3 regions of the Streptomyces sp. NBC_00224 genome follow, and region 1 is predicted to be linked to each of the others. Evidence: riboswitches for the same ligand, from Rfam matches in the RefSeq annotation. Region 1 holds a riboswitch; each other region holds the start of a gene.
The links. Region 1 has a riboswitch for thiamine pyrophosphate ahead of thiO (glycine oxidase ThiO). Riboswitches for the same ligand answer to the same signal wherever they lie in the genome.
Positions count from the first base shown of each region.

Region 2: it holds a riboswitch for thiamine pyrophosphate, as region 1 does, so the genes downstream of both, thiC (phosphomethylpyrimidine synthase ThiC) here and thiO (glycine oxidase ThiO) in region 1, are expected to answer to the same signal.
Region 3: it holds a riboswitch for thiamine pyrophosphate, as region 1 does, so the genes downstream of both, OG965_RS29035 (thiamine ABC transporter substrate binding subunit) here and thiO (glycine oxidase ThiO) in region 1, are expected to answer to the same signal.

Region 1 covers NZ_CP108106.1:2,985,280-2,988,548, reverse strand. The annotation lists gene OG965_RS13325 (thiazole synthase) at 1-457, opposite strand, end outside; gene thiS (sulfur carrier protein ThiS) at 461-676, opposite strand; gene thiO (glycine oxidase ThiO) at 673-1,869, opposite strand; TPP riboswitch at 1,867-1,980, opposite strand; gene OG965_RS13310 (NAD(P)/FAD-dependent oxidoreductase) at 2,101-3,264, shown strand.
Region 2 covers NZ_CP108106.1:4,834,038-4,837,306, forward strand. The annotation lists gene OG965_RS21555 (YibE/F family protein) at 1-1,183, opposite strand, end outside; TPP riboswitch at 1,255-1,389, shown strand; gene thiC (phosphomethylpyrimidine synthase ThiC) at 1,382-3,160, shown strand.
Region 3 covers NZ_CP108106.1:6,470,021-6,473,289, reverse strand. The annotation lists gene OG965_RS29040 (ABC transporter permease) at 1-877, opposite strand, end outside; gene OG965_RS29035 (thiamine ABC transporter substrate binding subunit) at 916-2,013, opposite strand; TPP riboswitch at 2,090-2,199, opposite strand; gene rlmN (23S rRNA (adenine(2503)-C(2))-methyltransferase RlmN) at 2,218-3,269, opposite strand, start outside.

The sequences.
Region 1 (3,269 bases):
GCATGATCGCCGCGCATCCCACGTCCTCCAGCTTCCGGGCGAGCACCGGGTCGTCGTTGGTGTACGGCAGCACCGTGAAACCGTCGTCGACCAGCACTTCCGCCGCGTCCAGGAGCTCGATCGGATCGGGCAGCAGGGTGCGCTCGTCGGCGACCACCTCCAGCTTGACCCAGTCCGTGCCGAGCGCCTCGCGCGCGAGGCGGGCGGTCAGTACGGCCTCCCCGGCGGTGAAGCAGCCCGCCGTGTTCGGCAGCACGCTGATGTTCAGCTTCTCCAGGACGGACAGGACCGAGCCCTGCACCGTCGGGTCGAGGCGGCGCATCGCGACGGTCGTCAGCTCGGTGCCGGAGGCGGCGAGCGAGCGCTCCAGGATGTCGAGGCTCGGCGCCCCGCCGGTGCCCATGATCAGCCGCGAGGTGAAGGTCGTACCGCCGAGGGTGAACAGGTCGTCGGCCATGGCTCAGCCTCCCTGGACGGCGGTCAGGACCTCGACGCGGTCGCCGTCGCCGAGCGTGGTGCGCGGCCATTCGCTGCGCGGTACGACCGCCTCGTTGACGGCGGCGGCGACGCCCGCGGGTGCCGGGGTCAGGGTGGCGACGAGTACGTCCAGTGTGGTGCCGGCGGCGAGGTCGCGCGCCTCGCCGTTGACGGAGACGGTCGTCGGGGAGACGGTCATGCGGTCAGCTCCTGCGGTACGGACTCCACCGGGGCGGAGGTGAAACGGCGGGGGGTGAAGGGGCGCGCCTCGTCGGGCAGTTCGCCGGTGGCCAGCGCGTGCGCCAGCGCGTCGCCGGTGACGGGGGTGAGCAGCACCCCGTTGCGGTAGTGGCCGGTGGCCAGGTGCAGGCCGGGCAGGGCGGTCGGGCCGAGCAGCGGCGCGTTGTCGGGGGAGCCGGGGCGCAGCCCCGCGCGGGTCTCGGTCAGCGGCAGTTCGGTGATGCCGGGCACCAGCTCGTGCGCGTCGCGCAGCAGCTCGTAGACGCCGCCCGCGGTGACCGTGGTGTCCCAGCCCAGCTCCTCGCTGGTGGCGCCGACGACGAGCTCGCCGTCGGCGCGCGGCACCAGGTAGACGTGGCTGCCGCGGACCACCGCGCGGACCGTGCGGGACAGGAACGGCGCGTACGCGGGCGGCACGGTCAGCCGCAGCACCTGGCCCTTGACCGGGCGCACCGGCGGCCGCAGCTCCTCCGGGACCCCGGCGAGCCGTCCGCTGAGGCTGCCGCCCGCGAGGACGACCTGGTCGGCGGCGAGCTCGGTGCCGTCGGCCAGGACGGCCCCCGCGGCCCGCTCGCGGACCACCGAGAGCCGTTCGGCCCAGGCGCGGTGGAACACCACCCCGGCCCGCTCGCACGCCGTGAGCAGGGCCCTGGTGAGGCGGCGCGGGTCGATCTGGTGGTCGCCGTCGACCCGCAGTCCGCCGCGCACCCCGGGCGCCAGCATCGGTTCGAGGCGGCGGCACTCGCGCCCGGTCAGCCACTGGGAGTCGAGCCCCGAGCGCTGCTGGAGCGCGTGCAGCTCGCGCAGATGGGCACGGTCGTCGGCGTCCAGGGCCACCGCGAGGGTGCCGCAGGCGCGGTAGCCGGTGCCGAGGCCGCTCGCCTGCTCCAGCTCGGCCACGAAGTCCGGGTAGCGCCTGGCGGAGGCCAGGTTGAGGCCGAGCAGGGTCTCCTCGCCGTAGTGGAGCTCGGTGACGGCGGCGAGCATGCCCGCCGCGACCTGGGCGGCGCCGCCGCCGGGCGCGGGGTCGGCGAGCGCGGTGCGCATACCGCGCTGCGCCGCCCGCCAGGCCGTGACGAGGCCGATGATGCCGCCCCCCACCACCAGTACGTCCGACCCGTGGGGAATTGCCCCGTTTTGGGATGACTGCATGGGCGTCCAGCCCCTCCCTTCGCCGGCATGACCCGGATCAGGTTCGTACGGTCGGAGGCCGCTGCAGCCTCCCTCTCAGCCCGGTGCGTCCGGGCTCCCGCGAGTGCTTGTACGTGCGTCAGGCTAACGCCTGACCGGTTTCCTGACGAACTGTCAGATGTTTATGGTGATCGGGTGAGCGAAAAGCAGACGCATTCCGAACAGCGCCACGTGGTGGTCGTCGGCGCGGGCATGGCCGGGGTCCAGACCGCCGTGGCCCTGCGCGAACAGGGCTTTCCCGGCCGGATCACCCTCATCGGCGCCGAGCCCCACCAGCCGTACGACCGGCCACCGCTCTCCAAGGCGGTGCTGCTCGGCAAGGCCGAGGGTTCAGCCTTCGAGGTGGACTTCGAGGGCCTCGGAGTCGAGCTGCGCCTGGGCGAGACCGTCACGGACGTACGCGCGCGTGAGCACGAGATCGACACCGCGTCCGGGCCCGTCCCGTACGACGCGCTGGTGATCGCCTCCGGCGCGGAGCCGATCACGCTGCCCGGCATCGAGGGCCTTCCCGACGTCCATCTGCTGCGCACCCTCGACGACGCCGGGCGGCTGCGCGCGGTACTGAGCGCCCAGCGCCGCGTCGTGGTCGTCGGGGCGGGCTGGATCGGGGCCGAGTTCGCCACGGCCGCGCGCGAGGCGGGGTGCGCGGTCACCGTCGTGGAGGCCGCCGACCGCCCGCTGGCGGGCGCGCTGCCCGCCGAGGTCACCGAGCCGATGGCCGGCTGGTACGCGGAGAGCGGCGCCGAACTGCTCACCCACGCGCGCGTGGCGGCCGTCGAACCCGGAGCCGTCGTCCTGGCGGACGGCCGCCGGCTCCCGGCCGACGCGGTCGTCGTCGGCATCGGCGCCCGGCCCACCACCGACTGGCTGGCGGGAACCGGCATCGAGCGGGGTGCGGAGGGCGCGGTCACGGCCGACGACCGGCTGCGCACCTCGCTGCCCGACGTCTACGCGGTCGGGGACTGCGCCTCCTTCCCTTCGGGAAGGTACGGAGAGCGGCTGCTCATCCACCACTGGGACAACGCGCTGCAGGGGCCGCGCACGGTGGCGGCGGACATCGTCGGCGAGGCGGTCCGGCCGTACGACCCGGTGCCGTACTTCTGGTCCGAGCAGTTCGGCAGGTTCGTGCAGTACGTCGGCCACCACGGCGGCGCCGACCGGCTGCTGTGGCGCGGCGACCCGGAAGGCGCCGCGTGGACGGTCTGCTGGCTGCGCGAGGGGCGGCTCGTCGCCCTCCTGGCCGTCGGCCGACCGCGCGATCTGGCGCAGGGCCGCAAGCTCATCGAGGCAGGTGCGACGCTGGATCCGGTCCGTGCGGCCGACCCGTCCGTCCCCCTCAAGGCCGCAGTCGGCTGACCTCC
Region 2 (3,269 bases), 1.8 Mb from region 1:
CCTCGGCGACCAGCTCGCTGTTGGCCACCGTCCCCACGCTGCTCTGCGCGATCGAGAACAGCAGCAACAGCGGCAGCGCCGCGCCCGCGTACGCCAGGACCAGGGTGTTGACCACCGACGCGATGTGGTCGCGGCCGATCCGGATGCCCGCCCGGTACAGCCCGCGCGGACCCATCGTCGGATTGGCCTCGTGGAGCTCCCAGACCGCCGACGTCTGGGTGACCGTCACATCGTCGAGCACCCCGAGCGATCCGATGATCACGCCGGCCAGCAGCAGACCGGACATGTCGATGTTCGGGTACAGCGCGTGGATCAGGCCGGTGTTGTCGTCGGTGTTACCGGTCAGCGAGGCCCAGCCGATGAAGAGCGACCCGAGCAGCCCGATCAGGACGAGCGAGACCAGCGTGCCGAGCACGGCGACCGAGGTGCGCGCCGACAGGCCGTGGCACATGTACAGCGCGATCAGCATGATCGCGCTCGACCCGACCACCGCGACCAGCAGCGGATTGGAGCCCTGGAGGATCGCCGGCAGGATGAACAGGGTCAGCACGGCGAACGAGACGACCAGCGCGACGAGCGCCATCACCCCGCGCAGCCGGCCGACGACCACGACCGCGAGGGCGAAGATGCCCGCGAGCAGCGCCATCGGGAGCCGCCGGTTCACATCGGTCACCGAATACTGCAGGTCGTGCGGGGCGTCGGGGGCGTACGCGACGATCACGCCCTGCCCCTTGTGCAGTTGGCGCGGAGCGTCCGGCTGGACGATCTCGGTGAAGGTGCGGCCCTTCTCCTTGCCGCTGGTGACCTCGATGGTCGCCTTGGCGCACAGGCCCCGATCGGAGCGCTCGGCCTCCTGGCCCTTGGCGGTCGAGGTGTTGCCGTTCGACGGGGTCTGACCGCCGTTGACCGTCTTGCAGTCGACCTTCTGGAGTGCGACGACCTTCGCCTGCTGGGTCTGGCGGTCGAAGCCGACTCCGGTGCGCTGGTGGGACGGGGATCCCCCGGGCCACAGCACGGCCAGGCCGACGAGCACCGCGACCGAGAAAGGGATCAGCACGGCGGCGATCACCTTGCGGAGATGCTTGGAGACGGGCGCCGCGGGACCGTGGCTGTGCGTGTGCCCGGAGGTCTGGCCGTGCGGGTGTCCGTGGGCGTCTTCGGGGGGCTGCTCTGCTGACGTCACCGCCCGATCATCGCAAGAACGGTGGGGCCCCTCTGTTCAGCGCGCTGGCGATGACGCTAGCGTGGTGACACCTTTGCACACGCGGGAGCTCGGAGCACCGGGCTGAGAGGGCGCTGAAAGCCGTACGAACCGTACGGAAGTGGCTGCGCCGACCGCCGAACCTGTTACCGGGTAATGCCGGCGTAGGGAGTAGGTCTCATGACCGTTCAGGACGCACGCACGCCTGCCTCGAATCAGAGCGAGGCCGGGAAGTCCATCGGCTGGCACAAGGGATACGTCGAGGGCTCGCGCCCCGACCTCCGGGTGCCGGTCCGCCAGGTGCACCTCACCAACGGCAAGGACGTCACGCTGTACGACACGTCCGGGCCGTACACGGACCCGAACATCGAGACGGACGTCCGCCGCGGACTCGCCCCGCTCCGGGAGAACTGGATCATCGCGCGCGGGGACACCGAGGAGTACGCGGGCCGCCCCGTGCGCCCCGAGGACGACGGCATCAAGCACACCTCGCCGCGTGGCGGGCTGAAGAACCTCGACGCGGTGTTCCCGGGCCGGCCGCGCCAGCCGCGCCGGGGCCGAGGCGGCCAGGCCGTCACCCAGCTCGCGTACGCCCGCCGGGGCGAGATCACCCCGGAGATGGAGTACGTCGCGATCCGCGAGAACGTCTCGCCCGAGGTCGTGCGCGAGGAGATCGCGGCCGGGCGCGCGGTGCTGCCCGCCAACGTCAACCACCCCGAGATCGAGCCGATGATCATCGGCAAGCGGTTCCTGGTGAAGGTCAACGCCAACATCGGCAACTCCGCCGTCACCTCCTCCATCGAGGAGGAGGTCGACAAGATGACCTGGGCCACCCGCTGGGGCGCCGACACGGTCATGGACCTCTCCACCGGCCGCAACATCCACACCACCCGCGAGTGGGTGCTGCGCAACTCCCCCGTCCCGATCGGCACCGTGCCGCTCTACCAGGCGCTGGAGAAGGTCGACGGCCGCGCCGAGGAGCTGACCTGGGACGTCTACAAGGACACGGTCATCGAGCAGGCCGAGCAGGGCGTCGACTACATGACGGTCCACGCCGGGGTGCTCCTGCGGTACGTGCCGCTCACCGCCCGCCGCAAGACCGGCATCGTCTCGCGCGGCGGCTCGATCATGGCCGCCTGGTGCCTCGCGCACCACAAGGAGTCGTTCCTGTACGAGAACTTCGAGGAGCTGTGCGAGATCCTCGCGGCGTACGACGTGACGTACTCCCTGGGCGACGGCCTGCGCCCGGGCTCCATCGCGGACGCCAACGACGAGGCGCAGTTCGCCGAGCTGCGCACGCTCGGTGAGCTCAACACGATCGCCAAGCGCCACAACGTCCAGACGATGATCGAGGGCCCGGGCCACGTCCCGATGCACAAGATCAAGGAGAACATCGACCTCCAGCAGGAGATCTGCGAGGAGGCGCCGTTCTACACGCTCGGCCCGCTGACCACCGACGTCGCCCCGGCGTACGACCACATCACCTCCGGCATCGGCGCGGCGATGATCGCCTGGTGGGGCACCGCGATGCTCTGCTACGTCACGCCCAAGGAGCACCTGGGCCTGCCGAACCGCGACGACGTGAAGACGGGCGTCATCACCTACAAGATCGCGGCGCACGCGGCCGACCTCGCCAAGGGGCACCCGGGCGCCCAGGACTGGGACGACGCGCTCTCGGACGCCCGCTTCGAGTTCCGCTGGGAGGACCAGTTCAATCTGGCCCTCGACCCGGACACCGCCCGGGAGTTCCACGACGAGACGCTGCCCGCCGAGCCGGCGAAGACCGCGCACTTCTGCTCGATGTGCGGGCCGAAGTTCTGCTCGATGAAGATCTCGCAGGACATCCGGCGCCAGCACGGCGGGGATCTGGCGGCGGGGGACATCGAGGCCGGGATGGCGGAGAAGTCCAAGGAGTTCGCCGAGGCGGGCAACCGCGTCTATCTGCCGATCGCGGAGTGACGTCCGCGTACCGATGTTTCACGTGAAACAGCGATCCCTGTTTCACGTGAAACATGCGCGGCCGTGGTTTCACGTGAAACGAACGCGCCGGTGGTTTCCCGGTGGGATC
Region 3 (3,269 bases), 3.5 Mb from region 1:
GTACGGCCACCACGGCCAGCACCGCCGCGAGCAGCGTCCACTGTCCCGCGCCGCGCGGGCGCCGGGCCGTGCGCGCGGGGTCGACGAGCTTCAGGGCGCTCTCGCGCCGCCGTACCGTCCAGGCGTGCACGGCGAGGACCGCGCCGACCGCGGCGAACTGGACGAGGGTCAGGACCGCGGCGGTGGGCAGGTCGAGGAGCTGGGCGGTCTGGCGGTAGATCTCCACTTCGAGCGTGGAGAAGGTGGGGCCGCCGAGGATCTGCACGACGCCGAACGAGGTGAACGTGAAGAGGAAGACCATCAGGGCGGCGGCCGCCACGGCGGGCCCGAGCGCGGGCAGGGTCACCGTGCGCCACGCCGCGAACCGGGAGGCGCCGAGGACCCGGGCGGCTTCCTCCTGGCGCGGGTCGAGCTGTGCCCACAGGCCGCCGACGGTCCGTACGACGACCGCGTAGTTGAAGAAGACATGCGCGAGCAGGATCGCCCACACCGTGGTGTCGAGCCGTACGCCCCACAGCTCGTCAAGGAGCCCGCCCCGGCCGAGCAGCGCCAGGAAGGCGGTGCCGACGACGACGGTGGGCAGCACGAAGGGGACCGTGACCACGGCCCGCAGCAGCTGGCGGCCGGGGAAGTCGAAGCGCGCGAAGACGTACGCGCCGGGCAGCGCGATCAGCAGGGTGAGCGCGGTGGAGGCGAGCGCCTGCCAGGTGGTGAACCACAGGACGTGCCCGATGTCCGGGTCGGTGATCACCTCGCCGATCCGGCCGAGGTGCCAGACGCCGTCGACGCGCAGCCCGCGGCCGACGATCGCGGCCACGGGCCAGGCGAAGAAGAGCGCGAAGAACGCGAGCGGCAGGGCCATCAGGCCGAGCCGCACCGCGTTCGCGCGCACCCTCTTCGCGCCGGGCGTGCGGCTTACTTCAGCACGAGCGAGGACCACGACTTGACCCACTGCTCACGGTTCTTGGAGATCTTCTCCGGAGCGACGTCGTGCGTTTCGGTGACCGTGGCGCCGAACTTGGTGAACAGCTCGGGCAGCTTGGCGTCCTTGAGCACCGGGTTCACGAACATGTTGAGCGGCATGTCCTCCTGGAACTTCTTGGAGATCAGGAAGTCGAGGAGCGCCTTGCCGCCCGCCTCGTTCTTGGCGCCCTTGAGGAGCCCGGCGAACTCGGTCTGGCGGAAGCAGGTGCCGGTGGCGACGCCGGTGGGGGCCTCGGTGGGCTGCGGCTTGGCGTACAGGACCTCGACGGGCGGGCTGGAGGCGTAGGAGACGACCAGCGGGCGGTCGCCCTTGGCCTTCTTGCCGCCGGCCGAGCCGGAGAAGTCCTGGTTGTAGGCCTGCTCCCAGCCGTCGACGACCTTGACGCCGTTGTCCTTGAGCTTCTTCCAGTAGTCCTGCCAGCCGTCGTCGCCGTACTGGGCGGCGCTGCCGAGCAGGAAGCCCAGGCCCGGCGAGGAGGTCGCCGCGTTCTCGGTGACCAGCAGGTTCTTGTACTCGGGCTTGATCAGGTCGGCGAAGGAGCTCGGCGGGCTGAGCTTCTTGTCCGCGAAGTACTTCTTGTCGTAGTTGACGCAGATGTCGCCGGTGTCGATCGGCGTGACCCGGTGCCTGCCCTGGTCGAGCTGGACGGCCGCGGGGACGGCGGCGAGGCCCTTCGCCTCGTACGGGGTGAAGATCCCGTTGTCGAGGGCGCGCGAGAGCAGGGTGTTGTCGACGCCGAAGAAGACGTCGCCGCGCGGGGAACCCTTGGTGAGGATCTCCTGGTTGAGCGCCGCGCCCGCGTCGCCGCTCTTGAGGACCTTGACCGTGTAGCCGGTCTGCGCGGTGAACTCCTTGAGCACCGCGTCGGAGGCGGCGAACGAGTCGTGGCTGACCAGCGTGACGGTCTTGGACATGGTGCCGCCGTCGGACTTGCCGGCGCCGTCGTCCTTGCCGCCGCACGCGGCGAGCGTACTGACCCCGAGGGCGGCGGCGAGCGCGCCGGCCGCCAACTTCTTCGTACTGCGCATGGTTGTGGATCCTCCTGGTGGGACCAGGAAGAGACGCGGCCCTGCTCACCGGGCGGCGGCGAGCAGGGCGCAACAGCTTGAGTGATGACCGAACTTCCTACCCAGAATGACCTGGGCAAGGTTCAGAGGGTCTGCGACCTGACGGTGTCGCACTCTCAGCGCTGTGGCGCTCCCCTGTCGGAATATGCAAATTTCGAGCCCAGACTACCTCTCGGACGCGGCGAGCTGTCCGCACGCTCCGTCGATCTCCTGGCCACGGGTGTCCCGGACGGTGACCGGCACCCCGTGGGCGGCGATGGCCTCGACGAACGCCTTCTCGTCCTCGGGGCGCGAGGCGGTCCACTTCGAGCCCGGCGTCGGGTTCAGCGGGATCAGGTTGACGTGGACGCGCTTGCCCTTGAGGAGGCGGCCGAGCAGGTCACCGCGCCAGGCCTGGTCGTTGATGTCGCGGATCAGTGCGTACTCGATCGAGATGCGGCGGCCGGACTTCTCCGCGTACTCCCACGCCGCGTCCAGGACCTCGCGGACCTTCCAGCGCGTGTTGACCGGGACCAGGGTGTCGCGCAGCTCGTCGTCCGGCGCGTGCAGCGACACGGCGAGGCGGCACTTGAAGCCCTCGTCGGCGAAGCGGTGCATGGCCGGGACCAGGCCGACGGTGGAGACGGTGATGCCGCGCTGGGACAGGCCCAGGCCGTCGGGCTCGGGGTCGGTGAGGCGGCGGATGGAGCCGACGACCCGCTTGTAGTTGGCGAGCGGCTCGCCCATGCCCATGAAGACGATGTTCGACAGGCGCGCCGGGCCGCCGGGGACCTCGCCGTCGCGCAGTGCGCGCATGCCGTCGACGATCTGGTGCACGATCTCGGCGGTCGACAGGTTGCGGTCCAGGCCCGCCTGGCCGGTCGCGCAGAACGGGCAGTTCATACCGCAGCCGGCCTGCGAGGAGATGCACATGGTCACCCGGTCGGGGTAGCGCATCAGGACCGACTCGACGAGCGTCCCGTCGTGCAGCCGCCACAGCGTCTTGCGGGTGGTGTCGTCGTCGCACGAGATGTGCCGCACCACCGACATCAGGTCCGGCAGCAGCTCCTCCTGGAGCCGGGTGCGCGCGGCCGCGGGGATGTCCGTCCACTCGGCCGGGTCGTGCGCGTACCGCGCGAAGTAGTGCTGCGAGAGCTGCTTGGCGCGGAACGGCTTCTCGCCGATCGCGGCGACAGCCTCTTTCCGCTCGGCGGGCGAGAGGTCGGCGAGGTGCCGCG